DNA from 2 places in the Janthinobacterium sp. CG_23.3 genome. Region 1 is predicted to be linked to the other one. Evidence: predicted binding sites of a transcription regulator. Region 1 holds the regulator's gene; the other holds the start of a gene.

Region 1 (7,257 bases):
CATATCCATGAAGCAGTTACGCCCGCCCCGCCCGAAAGCCATGCTGTTCGACCTCGACGACACGCTGTGGCCGATCGGCCCCGTCATCGCCCGCGCCGAGCTCGCGCTGCACGACTGGCTGGCGCGGCATGCGCCGCCGGTGGCGCGGCGGTTTTCAATCGCGCAGTTGCGCGCGCGCCGCCTGGCCCTGCTGGCCGAGCGGCCCGAGTTGCACATCGACCTGGGCGAGCTGCGCCGCATCGGCCTGCACGCCGCCTTCGAGGAGGTCGGCGCCGACGCCGCCAAGGTGGCGCCGGCGATGGCGCTGTTCCACGCCGCGCGCAACGCCGTCACGCCCTACGCCGACGTGTTGCCGGGGCTGGAGAGGCTCAAGGGCACGATCTTGCTGGGATCGATCTCGAACGGCGTGGCCGACCTCGACAGCATCGGCATGGCCCACCATTTCACGGTGTCGCTGGCGGCCAACCGCTTCGGCCGCGCCAAGCCGGACCCGGCCATTTTCCACGCCGCCTGCGCGGCGCTGGGCGTGGCGCCGGCCGAGGCGGTCTACGTCGGCGACGATTTGCAGCTGGACGTGGTCGGGGCGCAAAACGCCGGCATGCGCGCGCTGTGGCTGAACCGCCTCGGCGGCGAGGCCCACCTTGAAGCGGGCGTGCGTCCGGACGCTATTTGCGCGACGTTTGACGAACTGCTGCTCTGGCTCGACGGCCATGCGGAAGAATGATGCACGGCGCGCCTGCCAGCGTGCATAATGGAGCCAAGTAACTAGCGCACCCCGCGTCTGCCGAGAATAGACTTATGCAACTCGATATCCGTGCCCAAACACTGCTCAAAGCCCTGGTCGAGCGCTACATCGCCGACGGCCAGCCGGTCGGTTCGCGCGCGCTGTCGAAGATCTCCGGGCTGGAGCTGTCGCCGGCGACCATCCGCAACATCATGGCCGACCTGGAGGAAATGGGTTACGTGTCGAGTCCGCACACCTCGGCCGGGCGCATCCCGACCCCGCGCGGCTACCGCATCTTCGTCGACACGCTGCTGACGGTGCAGCACATCGACGAGCACGCGGTCGAGTCGCGCATGCGCCTGCAAATCCAGCAGCCGCAGAAAATGATCGCCAACGCTGCTCAAATGCTGTCGTCGCTGTCGCAGTTCGCCGGCGTGGTGCTGAGCCCGCGGCGCGAATCGGTGTTCCAGCAAATCGAATTCCTGCGCCTGTCGGAAAAGCGCATCCTGCTGGTTATCGTCGGCCCCACCGGCGACGTGCAAAACCGCCTGCTGCTGACCGCGTCCGACTACACGCCGGCGCAACTGGTGCAGTCGGCCAACTACATCAACCAAAACTACGGCGGCCTGTCGTTCGACGACGTGCGCATCCGCCTGCAGGGCGAGCTGCGCCAGTTGCGCGACGATATGGGGCGGCTGATGCAGGCGGCCGTCGAGGCCGGCAGCGAGGCGATGGCCGACAACTCGGACGACATGGTCATCTCCGGCGAGCGCAACCTGCTCAGCGTCAGCGACCTGTCCTCGAACATGAGTTCGCTGCGGCAAATGTTCGACATGTTCGAGCAAAAGACCGGGCTGATGCAACTGCTGGACGTGTCGAGCAAGGCCACCGGCGTGCAGATCTTCATCGGCGGCGAGTCGAACCTGGTGCCGATGGACGAGATGAGCGTGGTCACCGCGCCTTACGAGGTGAACGGCAAAATCGTCGGCACCCTCGGCGTGATCGGGCCGACGCGCATGGCCTACGAGCGCGTGATCCCGATCGTCGACATCACGGCGAAGCTGTTATCGAGCGCGCTCAGCCAGCATTGACGCGGCGCGCCACATAGGAAAGACCCGCGGCGCGTAGCGTATTATGCCCGGTGCGGGCAAGCAACCTTGATGCAGTTGCCGTAGATCGCCAGCGCGTGCTCGGCAATCTTGAAGCCGCGTTCCTCGGCCACGCGTTGCTGGCGCAGCTCGATTTCCTCGTCGAAAAACTCTTCGACGCGGCCACAGTCGAGGCACACCAGGTGGTCGTGGTGCGAGCCTTCGTTCAATTCGAAGATCGCCTTGCCGGTTTCGAAATGATTCCGGTTTAGCAAGCCGGCTTGCTCGAACTGGGTCAGCACGCGGTAGACGGTGGCCAGGCCAACGTCCATATTGTCGGCCAACAGGACCTTATACACGTCTTCGGCCGTCAAATGGCGTACGGGGCTGCTCTGGAAAATGTCCAGAATCTTTAGGCGGGGCAGCGTGGCTTTCAGGCCGCTGGCCTTCAGATCGCTAGGATTGTTACTCATGTTTTGCTCGCATATGGTTCATGTGCTTTATCATATAGCGTTTTAGCACTTCTGCTCAATCGAATTGAGGACACTTATGCGCGTAACCACGGCTTTATCGCCATCTTTGCTGCACCGTATTGCGTCAAGGACGCCACTGCTCGCCGGCCTGGTGTGCGCCGCGCTGGCGCTGTCCGGCTGCGCGGGCCGCAGCGTGCTCGGCGAGAAGCCAGCCGCGACCAAGGAAGGCGGCGCCGCCGTCGAACCGGCCAGCGGCGCGCAGACCAGCACCGTGACGCCGCTGCAAAAATTCCTGTGGGTGTTTTCGCCCTACCGTCCGGTGATTCAGCAAGGTAACTTTATTTCCGAGGAAATGCTGGCGCAGTTGAAAGTCGGCATGAGCCGCGAGCAAGTCCGCTTCATCCTCGGCACGCCCCTGCTGACCGACGTGTTCCACGGCGAGCGCTGGGACTATCCGTTCCGCCTGGCCAAGGGCAATGGCGAACTGACCACCAGCCGCGTGGTCGTCTTCTTCAAGGACGGCAAGGTCGAGCGCTTCGAGGGCGGCAACCTGCCGACCGAAAAGGAATACATCGCCCGCATCGCCGGACCGGCCCCGGCCTTGACGAGCGCGGCGCCGGCCCCGGCGGCGAAGCCGCCGACGCCCGCGCCGACGCCCGAAGTGACTAAATAATTCCTTGAGAATAGCGATGACCGAACTGAAAATTGCAATTGCCGGCGCCAGCGGACGCATGGGCCGTATCTTGATCGAAGCGATCGACCAGGCGCCCGACGCCGTGCTGGCCGGCGCTCTGGACGTGGCCGGCGCGCCCGGCATCGGCCAGGACGCCGCCGCCTTCCTCGGCAAGCCGGCCGGCGTGGCCATCGCCTCCGAGCTGGCCGAGGGCCTGGCCGGCGCCGCCTACCTGATCGACTTCACGCGCCCCGAGGGCACGCTGAAGCATGTGGCCTACTGCGCCGAGCACGGCATCAAAATGATCATCGGCACCACCGGTTTCGACGCCGCCGGCAAGGCGGCCATCGCCGCCGCCGCCGAAAAGACCGCGATCATGATGGCGCCCAACATGAGCGTGGGCGTCAATGTCACGCTCAAGCTGCTTGAAATGGCCGCCAGGAGCCTGTCCGAAGGCTACGACATTGAAATCGTCGAGGCGCACCACCGCCACAAGGTCGACGCGCCGTCGGGCACCGCGCTGCAAATGGGCGAAGTGGTGGCGGCCGCGCTCGGGCGCAACTTGCAGGAGTGCGCCGTCTACGGCCGCGAAGGCGTCACCGGCGAGCGCGACCCGTCGACGATCGGCTTTGCCACCATCCGCGGCGGCGACATCGTCGGCGACCACACCGTGCTGTTCGCCGGCATCGGCGAGCGCATTGAAATCAGCCACAAGTCGAGCAGCCGCGCCACCTACGCCCAGGGCGCGCTGCGCGCCGCGCGTTTCCTGGCGGGCAAGACCAGCGGCCTGTACGACATGCAGGACGTGCTGGCGCTGAAGCGCTAACCGCGAGCGCCGCCCGACGATGAACCCGACCCTCGACAACCATTTCAGCCTGGCGCGCTATTGGTCGCAGGGCGACGCGATCAGCCACGCGGTGGCCTACGTGTTGCTGGCGATGTCGCTGCTGAGCTGGTACCTGATCCTGTCCAAGGGCTGGAGCGCCTGGCGCATCCGCCGCAGCGCGGTCGCGCTGGACGCGTTCTGGGCCGCCCCCAGCATGGCCGACGCGGTCGCCGCGCTGACCCTGGCGGACCCGGAACAAGTCTACGCGCCGCTGGCGCAGCACGGCGCCGCGCACCTGGCGGCCGCTGGCGGCGCCTCGCTGGGCGCCGAGATGGAACCGGCCGAACAAATCACCCGGGTCCTGCGCCTGGCGATCCACCGCGGCGGCGCCCGGCTGGAAAGCGGCTTGACGCTGCTGGCCTCGATCGGCTCGACCGCGCCCTTCGTCGGCCTGCTCGGCACGGTCTGGGGCATTTACCACGCGCTGGCGGCCGTCTCCAGCGCCGGCGTGGTGCAGATCGACAAGATCGCCGGACCGGTCGGCGAGGCGTTGGTGATGACCGGCATCGGCTTGTCGGTGGCGATTCCCGCCGTGCTGGCCTACAACGGCTTGAACCGCGTCAACCGCCTGACCCTGGCCGAGCTGGACGCGTTCGCGCACGACCTGCACGCCTACCTGACCAGCGGCGCCCGCGCCCGGCGGCACTAACCGGCGCCCGCCGGCATTCGCGTAAAGGAGGAGGCACGATGTCTTTTGGCAGCTTCAACCACCACCGGCAGCAGCCGCTGATGGCCGACATCAACGTCACGCCGATGGTCGACGTGATGCTGGTGCTACTGGTGATTTTCATCATCTCGGCGCCGATGTTCACGCACGCGGTCAAGCTTGAGCTGCCGCGCGCCCAGGCCGCCGCCGCGCCGCGGAACCCCGGCGCCACCGTCACCCTGGCGATCGACGCCGCCGGCACCGTGTTCTGGGACAACGACGCGCTCACCCCGGCCGAGCTGGGGGCGCGCCTGGCGCGGGCCGCCGCCCTGCCGGCGCAACCGGAACTGCAGCTGCGCGCCGACAAGGCCACCCGCTACGAAGCGGTGGCGCAAGTCATGGCGGCGGCCCAGTCCAACGGCCTGAGCAAACTGAGTTTTGTCACCGACCCCAACAAAGAAAAGAAATAATATGCCAAGCGCCATACTCAACGGCAGTGCCATCACCGACTGGACCAGCTTCCACGAACAATGCAAGCGCGCCCTCGGCTTTCCCGAGTTTTACGCCGACACCATGGACGCCTGGGTCGACTGCCTGAGCTACCTGCGCGACGAGGACGGCATGACGCAATTCCTGCTCAAGCCCGACGAAACGCTGGAAATCGTGGTGCGGGACGCCGAGGCGATGCGCCTGCAAGTGCCGGACATCCTCGAGGAAGTGACTTTTTGCATCGCCGGCATCAACGAACGCTACGAGGACTACGGCGAAAAACCGGCGCTCAAGCTGGTATTGCGCTGAACCCCGCGGGATTTTCATAGGTCGGCTTAGCCCATCGGGCGTAACCCGACTGGCGTCGGCAGCGGCCCGGCGTCGGATGACGCGTTCGGCTAATCCGACCGACGATTCTCGATCAGCCCGACCTGCTTGCCGTACGGCTCGAGCAGCTCGGCCACGCGGATGCCTTCGCATAAATCATCGTGCGCAGTCCTTTGATCATCTCGTTCCCCGTTTAATGGTTGAAAACCCCACGCTGCCATCGAATCCGCGCAAGCAATTGGAAAATAAACAAGAGTGCGCCGGCCGCGGGGCGGCCAGCCAGGCATCGACCTGCTATCGGGACGCATGAACCCAGTATAATGCTTGGTTCATATTCACTTTTGGCCGCACATCATGCAAGATAAATATAGTCCCGCCGACGTCGAACAAGCCGCCCAATCGCACTGGAAGGCGATCGACGCCTACAAAGCCGTCGAGCACGACCCGCGTTTCCCGAAGGGCAAGTACTACGCTTGCTCGATGCTGCCTTACCCTTCGGGCAAGCTGCACATGGGCCACGTGCGCAACTATACGATCAACGACGTGATGTACCGCTACCTGCGCATGAACGGCTACAACGTGCTGATGCCGATGGGCTGGGACGCCTTCGGCATGCCGGCCGAAAACGCCGCGATGGCCAACAACGTGCCGCCGGCGCAGTGGACCTATTCGAACATCGCCCACATGAAGCAGCAGATGGAGTCGATGGGCCTGGCGATCGACTGGTCGCGCGAAATGACCGCCTGCACCCCCGAATACTACAAGTGGAACCAGTGGATGTTCCTGAAGATGCTGGAAAAAGGCATCATCTACAAGAAGACCGGCACCGTCAACTGGGACCCGGTCGACCAGACCGTGCTGGCCAACGAGCAGGTCGTCGACGGCTGCGGCTGGCGTTCCGGCGCGCCGATCGAGAAGCGCGAAATTCCGATGTACTACGCCCGCATCACCGACTACGCCGAGGAGCTGCTGGCCTATGTCGACGACAAGCTGCCGGGCTGGCCGGAGCGCGTGCGCACCATGCAGACCAACTGGATCGGCAAGTCGACCGGCGTGCGCTTCGCCTTCCCGCACCAGATCGCCGACGCCGACGGCGCCCTGATCGGCGAGGGCAAGCTGTACGTCTTCACCACCCGCCCCGACACCGTCATGGGCGTGACCTTCTGCGCCGTGGCGCCGGAGCACGCGCTGGCCGCGCACGCCGCGCAAAGCAACCCGGCGCTGGCCGCCTTCATCGCCGAGTGCAAGCTCGGTAGCGTGATCGAGGCCGACATGGCGACGATGGAGAAGAAGGGCATGCCGACCGGCCTGTTGGTCACCCATCCGCTGACCGGCGCCCAGGTCGAGGTCTGGGTCGGCAACTACGTCTTGATCACCTACGGCGACGGCGCCGTCATGGGCGTGCCGGCGCACGACGAGCGCGACTTCCTGTTCGCCCAAAAATACGCGCTGCCGATCAAGCAGGTAATCGCCGTCGAAGGCAAGCAATACTCGACCGACGCCTGGCGGGAATGGTACGGCGACAAGGACAGCGGCGTCTGCGTCGACTCCGGCAAATACGACGGCTTGCACTACGCCGCCGCCGTCGACGCCGTCGCGGCCGACCTGGCCGAACGCGGCCTGGGCGAGAAGAAAACCACCTTCCGCCTGCGCGACTGGGGCATTTCGCGCCAGCGCTACTGGGGCACGCCGATCCCGATGATCCATTGCGCCGACTGCGGCGTGGTGCCGGTGCCGGAAAAAGACTTGCCGGTGATCCTGCCGGAAGACTGCGTGCCGGACGGCAGCGGCAACCCGCTCAATAAATACGAAGCCTTCCTGCAGTGCGACTGTCCGCAGTGCGGCAAGCCGGCGCGCCGCGAAACCGACACGATGGACACCTTCGTCGATTCGTCGTGGTACTACATGCGCTACACCTCGCCGGGCAGCAAGGACGCCATGGTCGACGCGC
Region 2 (7,257 bases), on a different contig from region 1:
CCGGCCGGCGTGCCCTTCCTGCGCCGCAACCTGGGCTTGATCTTCCAGCAGCAACGCCTGCTGACCGACCGCTCCATCCTGGCCAACGTCATGCTGCCGCTGCTGGTCACCGGCGCCTCCAAGGTCCAGGCCGAGCAGCGCGCCCGCGCCGCCCTGGACAAGGTCGGCCTGCTGGAACGCGCGCTGGCGCGGCCGCTGGCGCTGTCCGGCGGCGAACAGCAGCGCGTGGCGATCGCCCGCGCCATCGTCAACCGGCCGCAGATCATCCTGGCCGACGAACCCACCGCCAACCTCGACCGCGCCAGCGCCGACAAGGTGCTCGACGCCCTGAAAGCCTTCCATTCGGTCGGCGTGACCTGCCTGATCTCGACCCACGACGAACAGGTGATCGAATCGGCGGCGCGCGTGATCCAACTGAAACTAGGCCACATCGTCAGCGGGGAGGACGCATGAAAAGCTGGTTCCGCCAACACGGCTTCGCGCTCGGCTCGGCCCTGATCCACCTGCGCAAGGCGCCCGGCAGCTTCGTCTTCAACATCTTCGTCGTCGCCATCGCGCTGGCGCTGCCGTTCGCCGGCGTGACCTTGCTCGACAACGTGCGGCCGATGTCGGAGCAGATGTCGGTCGACCCGGAATTGAGCCTGTTCCTGCAACCGGGCGTGCCGCGCGAGCAGGCCGTGGCGATGGCGCCGGCGCTGCGCCGCGTGCTGGCCGACGGCAAGGCGAAAATCGTCTTCGTGCCGCGCGAGCAGGCGCTCGACGCGCTGAAGAACAAGAGCGGCCTGAGCGACGTGCTCGACACGCTGGGCGACAACCCGCTGCCCGACAGCTACGTGCTCAAGCTCGACGCCTTCAAGAACGCCGCCGACGCCGGCCGGGTCGACGCCGTCGCCGAGCAACTGCGCGCGCTGCCGGGCGTCGATTCGGTGCAGGTCGATTCGGCCTGGGTCAAACGCCTGGCCGCGCTGCTGGGCGTGCTGCGCCTGGCGCTGCTGCTGCTGGCGGTGACGCTGGGCACGGTCGTCATCGCCGTGGTGTTCAACACCATCCGCCTGCAAGTGATGACGCAGCGCGACGAGATCAGCGTCTCCAAGCTGATTGGCGCCACCGACACCTTCATCCACCGGCCGTTCTACTACACCGGCGCGCTGCTGGGCCTGTGCGCCGGCGGCGTCGCGCTGGGCGCGGTGGCGCTGGCGTTGCGGCCGTTGAACGTCGCCATCGCCGAATTCGCGCGGCTGTACGCGTCGGAATTCCAATTGGCGCCGCTGGAGCCGCTGGCGATGGCCGGCCTGCTGGCGCTCAGCGCCGGCCTGGGGCTGGTCGGCGCCGTGCTGTCGGTGCAACGCCACCTGGCGCGGCTGAATTAATGGCGCGCCGGCAACGCTGAAAAAAACCGCGGCGCCGGTGCGCCGCGGCGCTGCGCACATTCCCGCCCTTTCTTAAGCCAGTCTTCAGTAAGCTCTCCCATACTGTATCGCGCTGACGCACGGAAGAACTATCCCTGCGGCGTCCACTCTAAGTTTTCAAGTGGATAGTGCGGCAAAGACCCTCTGTTATTTGACGTGGAGCAAGGATTGCTGAAAAGACAGTGTGCTTCCGACTTTAAACATCACCATCGCGTATGATAGGTTCATAGTATTTATGCTATCGTCGCGATTAGTTGTCGCGATTGGCACTCTCCACGGCAGAGTGCTAATATACGCAACAATCATGGTCGGGACGCGGTTTAAGCAAGATGACGCCGCTCCCGCCTCCGGCAAGACGCAACAGGTAACAAACCGTAACAGTCCGTGTCGACCCCGGACCCCGATGGCACATTGGTAACAGAGCAAGACTACAAGAGCGAGGAAGATATATGACTATGATGTCCGCACCGTCCGCATTGGTTACGACCAAGAGTAACGCGCTGGGCCTCGGGTTTACCGGCAATCTGGGTAACCTGGATGCCTATATTTCCGCCGTCAACCGTCTGCCGATGCTATCGCACGACGAGGAAAAATCGCTGGCGACGCGTCTGCGCGCCAGCAACGACCTGGCCGCCGCGCAAGAACTGGTGCTGTCCCATCTGCGCCTGGTGGTGTCGATCGCCCGCGGTTACCTGGGCTACGGCCTGCCGCACGCCGACCTGATCCAGGAAGGCAACATCGGCCTGATGAAGGCGGTCAAGCGCTTCGACCCGGACCAGGGCGTGCGCCTGGTGTCGTACGCGATGCACTGGATCAAGGCCGAGATGCATGAATACATCTTGAAAAACTGGCGCCTGGTGAAAGTGGCGACGACGAAGGCGCAGCGCAAGCTGTTCTTCAACCTGCGCAGTCACAAGACCGGCCTGGACGCGATGACGCCGACGCAAATCGACGCGCTGGCGAAGCTGCTGGACGTCAAGCGCGAAGAAGTGATCGAGATGGAAACCCGCCTGAGCGGGCGCGACATCGCGCTCGAATCGCCGACCGACGACGAGGACGACAAGTTCTCGCCGATCGCCTACCTGTCGTCGGAGCAAAGCGAGCCGACCAAGGTGCTGGAAGCGGAACAAGTGACGCGCCTGCAATCGGAGGGGCTGGAAACGGCGCTGGGCAAGCTCGACGCCCGTTCGCGCCGCATCGTCGAAGCGCGCTGGCTGGCCAACGACGACGGCTCCGGCGCCACGCTGCACACGCTGGCTAACGAGTTCGGCGTCTCGGCCGAGCGCATCCGCCAGATTGAAACGGCGGCGCTGAAGAAAATGAAGGGCGCCCTGGCTGCCTTCGTGTAAGCGACGCCGCGGCAGGCACAAAAAAGGCGCTCACACGGGCGCCTTTTTTCATGCCATCGGCAGGCGCCGGCGCCGGCCTTCGGCCTTCGGCCTTTACGCGGCCAAGCCCTTGGCCAGCACCTCGGCGACCACCTCGTTCAGATCGACGCCGCGCTCTTTGGCCAGCGTTTGCAACTGCAGCACCAGGTCGCTGTTCAGCTTGACGGCGAACGGCACCAGGCCCAGCGCCTGGTCCAGCTTGCGCTGCTCGCGGCGGTCCAGCACGGCCACGTCTTCTTTACCGAAACCGGCCGCGCCAGGGGCGACCATTTTCCCCATGAGTTTTTTGGCATCGCTCTTCGCCATTCCGGTCTTTTTCATTGTTTCCGTCCTCGTTTATTTCAAAACGCCATTTTACGCAGTATCCGGCGCGCCATCGATTTTGTTTGCGCGCCACCGAAATGGCAATTTTGTTATCCTCGTCCCCGATCCACTGTGGCCGGCTCCCCGGCCCGCGGCACCGAAAGGAAGAATATGAAGCGAAACATTCTGCGTTTATGGCTGATCCTGCCCGCCCTGTGCGCCTGCCTGGCGCTGCTGGGCGCCTGCGGCGCGGCCAGCAGCGCCGCCGACAACCCGCCGGCCGGCAGCGTCACGCACGTGATGGCGGTCGGCCAAAGCGTGGCCGTCACCCCCACCGCCACCCTCAAGCTCGACCGGGTCAACGACAGCCGCTGCAAAACCGGCGCGGTGTGCGTCTGGGCCGGCTACGTCAGCTACAGTTTCACGCTGAGCGACGGCACCGGCGCGTCCTCGTTCACGCTGTCCGACTCGATGCCCGGCGGCAGCCCCGAAGTGACCCAGCAAAAACTCACGTTCACGCTGGTCTCGGTCGATCCTGCCGCGCCGCCGGCGCTGCACGCGCCGGAGCCGCATTACCGCGTCACCGTCAAGGTGACCATCAGCTGACGCCGGCGCTGCGCAGCCGGTAATCGCGGAACACCGCGGCCTGCCTGGCCCCGGGATGCGGCCAGACTTCGAAAATAACCGCGATCATGCTTGCCCCTGCGCGAGGTGGAAAACCGGAATGCGCGCGTTCACCGAGCGGCGGTAGCGCCACGCCAGCGCCCCCGGCGCCGGCGGCCGGCGGCGCCACTCGGCCACGGCCGCCGCCGCGATGCTGCACGCCAGCGCGTGGCCGGGGCAGGCGTGCGGCCCGTGGCCGAAGCCGAACACCCGCCGCGCCGGCCGCTCCAGCAAGAATTCGTGCGGCCGCGGGTTGGCGGCCGGGTCGCGGCTGGCGGCGGCGAGCAGCACCAGAATGGTCTGCCCGGCCGCGACGTCGACGCCGCACAGCGTGCCGGCCTGGGCCATGTAGCGCCGCGTGTTGTGCACCGGCGGGTCGAAGCGGCTGACCTCGTGCACCAGCGCGTCGACGCGCTCCGGCGCGGCGCCGACGGCGCGCGCCAGGCCGGGCTGGCTCAGCAAGGCGACGATGCTGTTGCCGACCAGGCCAGCCGTCGCCTCGTAGGTTTGCGACAGCAAGCCGACCAGGTTGGCCAGGATGGCGCCGGCCCCGTCCCAGCCAACCTCGGCCGCTTCGCGCAGCACCGCCTGCAACAGGCTGCCCGGCTGCGGCGCGGCTTGCCGCAGCAAGGCCTCAAAACTATGCAACAGTTGCTGCGCGGCGGCGTTGGCCCCGGCGATCTGCGCGGCGCTGCTCAGCGGCGACAGGCAGGCGACGAAGTCGGCCATCCAGGCCGCCAGCGCCGGCCATTGCGACCGCGGAAAGCCGATCAGGCCGGCAACGGTATACAGCGGCACCTCGACCATCCAGTCGGACAGTTGCGCCGGCTGGCGCAGGTCGCGCGTCGCCGCCGAGGCGGCGGCGACGGCCGCGGCGCCGGCCCGCAACGCCAGCGGGTCGACGCCGGCCAGCGCGCGCTGCAAGGCCAGCTTGGGCTGGCGGTGGCGGGTGCCGTCGTTCATGCGCACCAGTTCGCCGAAGATGGCGCCGGCGCCGCCCCCCGCCAGCGCCGCCGGCACCGGCTCGGCGAGCGGGCGCACGCGGCAGCGCGGCTCGCCCAGCACCGCCTCGACGGCGGCGGCGCCGGCCGCCAGCCATAGGCCCAGGCGCGCGTCGAACGCCAGCGCCGGGCCGGCCACCAGTTCGGCGTAATACGGATAGGGATCGGCGCGCGTCGGCGCCGCCAGCGCATCAATTGCCGTCATCTGTTCTGTCATCTGCTCTGCTCTCATTGCATGTCGGGATACAGTGCAGTATCCTGGCATTCCCGCCGCAACGATTCGCTCACCAACGAAGCATGGATGCAAAAAACGCCGACACCTCCCTGTCCGCCGTCGCCGGCGCCATCGCCGAACCGGCGCGGGCGCGCATGCTGTGCTGCCTGCTCGACGGCCGCGCCCGCACCAGCACCGAACTGTCGGTGGTGGCCGAGGTGAGTGCGTCGACCGCCAGCGCGCACCTGAACCGCCTGCGCGACGAACGCCTGGTGCAGATGGTGGCGCAGGGCAAGCACCGCTACTACCAACTGGCCGGCGCCGACGTCGCCAAGGCCTTGGAAGCGCTGCTGGTGGTGGCCGGTTTGCCGCGCCCCGAATTCACGCCGAACACGCCGAGCCGGCTGCGCCACGCCCGCACCTGCTACGACCACATGGCCGGCTCGGTGGCGGTGGCGCTGCACGACCAGATCGCCGCGCAGGGCTGGTTGCTGGCGGCGGCGCCGGGCGCGGCCGACTACACGCTGTCGGCGCAGGGCGCGGCCGGCTTCGAGCGGCTCGGCCTGGACTTGGCGGCGCTGCGCAAGCTGAGGCGGCGTTTCGCCTGCCCCTGCCTGGACTGGAGCGAGCGCCGCCCGCACATCGGCGGCGCGCTCGGCGCGGCGCTGCTGCAACTGGCGCTCAAGCGCGGCTGGGCCGAGCAAGACCTCGACAGCCGCGCGCTGAGCGTCTCGGCGGCCGGCCAGCGGCGCATGCTGGCCGCGTTCGCGCCGGCGTGACGCCGCCGCATGGGCCCGACCTCCGAAAATCGCACCGGCGCGCCGGCGGCTGGAGCACAGGCAGGCGTTAAAATACGGGCTGATCCCTTTCCGCAGCAAGCCGCGCCGATGCCCCCTTCCATGACGCAAACCATTCCCACCGCCTGGCGCGGCGACCTGGTGCGCTGGCGGCAGCTGGTGCCGCCGGCGTGGCTGGCGGCGCTGATCGCCGGCGCGCCGGTGGCCGCCGCGCCGGCCGGGCACTGGCGCCTGTTCGAAGTCGGCTGCGGCGACGCCGCGCTGTTTAACGCCGGCCACATCCCCGGCGCCGGCTACCTCGACACCGCGCAACTGGAGCGGGCGCCGTTGTGGGACAAGGTGCCCGACCCGGCGCTGCTGCAACTGCTGCTGGCGCACGGCGTGCGCCACGACAGCACCGTGCTACTGTACGGACGCCATCCGCTGGCGGCGGCGCGCGCCGCGCACCTGATGCTGTACGCCGGCGTCGCCGACGTGCGCCTGCTCGACGGCGGCCTGGCGGCCTGGAACGGCGCCGGCGGCGCGCTGGCGACGGGCGCGGCGCGGCGCCACCCGCCCGCGGCCGCGTTCGGCGCGCCCTTCCCGGCCCGCCCCGACTACCTGATCGACACCGGCCGCGTGCGGCAACTGCTGCTGCAGCCGGACGGCGCGCTGGTCAGCATCCGCACCTGGAACGAGTTCATCGGCCGCACCTCGGGCTACAGCTACATCGACGCCCGCGGCGACATTCCCGGCGCGCGCTGGGGCCACGCCGGTAGCGGCGACGACGTCAACAGCATGAGCGAGTTCCACCACCCGGACGGCAGCATGCGCGACGCCGCCGCCATCCGCGCCATCTGGGCCGAGGCCGGCATCCACGCCGGCCAGGACACCGCCTTCTACTGCGGCACCGGCTGGCGCGCCTCGCTGGCCTTCTACTACGCCTGGCTGATGGACTGGCCGCGCATCAGCGTCTACGACGGCGGCTGGTGCGCCTGGAGCAGCGACCCGGCCAACCCGGTGCTGCGGCGCGACGGCCCGCCCTGACTATCGCGCCGCCAGCTTCAGCGCCTACTTGGCGGCGCCGATCTGCCAGAAGCCGTCGCGGCCGACCGAGGTGCGCGCCATGATCGCCGACGGCAGCGCGACGTTCAGCGCGGCCAGGCGCCGCGGGTCGATCAGCACCGTCGGCTCCTCCTGCTTGAGGATGGGCATCACGTCCGGCTTGACGTGGCGCTGCAATATGCGCGCCGCCTGGTTGCCCGAGAGCGCGCCGACGTAACCGAAATCGGCGCCGACATACAGCACCGCGCCGGGCAGGCGCATCAGCGCCAGCGTCACCACCGGCACCTGGTTTTCGACGCCGAAATCGCCCAGGTCGGTGGCCGGCTCGTACTTGCGCAGGCCGTAATAGGTGTCCAGCGGCACGGCGAACATCTGCACCCCGCCCTGCCCGTACAACTGCTTCAGCGACGGCACGATGCTGTCGCTCTTACCCACCAG

What was found. Region 1 encodes HrcA, which represses chaperone genes, less so after heat shock. Its sites were predicted from a motif close to TTAGCACTCNNNNNNNNNGAGTGCTAA; they were not measured.
Region 2: rpoH (RNA polymerase sigma factor RpoH) is a predicted target of HrcA. The motif match lies at 1,673-1,699, and genes of this name have one in related genera.

The regions. Positions count from the first base shown of each region.
Region 1 covers NZ_JBJXIB010000008.1:46,580-53,836, reverse strand. Annotated here, with positions in the region: gene ACFDR9_RS04295 (HAD family hydrolase) at 8-724, shown strand; gene hrcA (heat-inducible transcriptional repressor HrcA) at 799-1,815, shown strand; gene fur (ferric iron uptake transcriptional regulator) at 1,857-2,285, opposite strand; gene ACFDR9_RS04280 (outer membrane protein assembly factor BamE) at 2,362-2,958, shown strand; gene dapB (4-hydroxy-tetrahydrodipicolinate reductase) at 2,975-3,784, shown strand; gene ACFDR9_RS04270 (MotA/TolQ/ExbB proton channel family protein) at 3,804-4,493, shown strand; gene ACFDR9_RS04265 (biopolymer transporter ExbD) at 4,532-4,960, shown strand; gene ACFDR9_RS04260 (barstar family protein) at 4,962-5,288, shown strand; gene leuS (leucine--tRNA ligase) at 5,661-7,257, shown strand, end outside.
Region 2 covers NZ_JBJXIB010000002.1:73,901-81,157, forward strand. Annotated here, with positions in the region: gene ACFDR9_RS01685 (cell division ATP-binding protein FtsE) at 1-453, shown strand, start outside; gene ftsX (permease-like cell division protein FtsX) at 450-1,370, shown strand; gene rpoH (RNA polymerase sigma factor RpoH) at 1,865-2,758, shown strand; gene ACFDR9_RS01700 (hypothetical protein) at 2,852-3,118, opposite strand; gene ACFDR9_RS01705 (hypothetical protein) at 3,272-3,706, shown strand; gene ACFDR9_RS01710 (cytochrome P450) at 3,791-4,969, opposite strand; gene ACFDR9_RS01715 (ArsR/SmtB family transcription factor) at 5,062-5,757, shown strand; gene ACFDR9_RS01720 (sulfurtransferase) at 5,878-6,801, shown strand; gene ACFDR9_RS01725 (ABC transporter substrate-binding protein) at 6,826-7,257, opposite strand, start outside.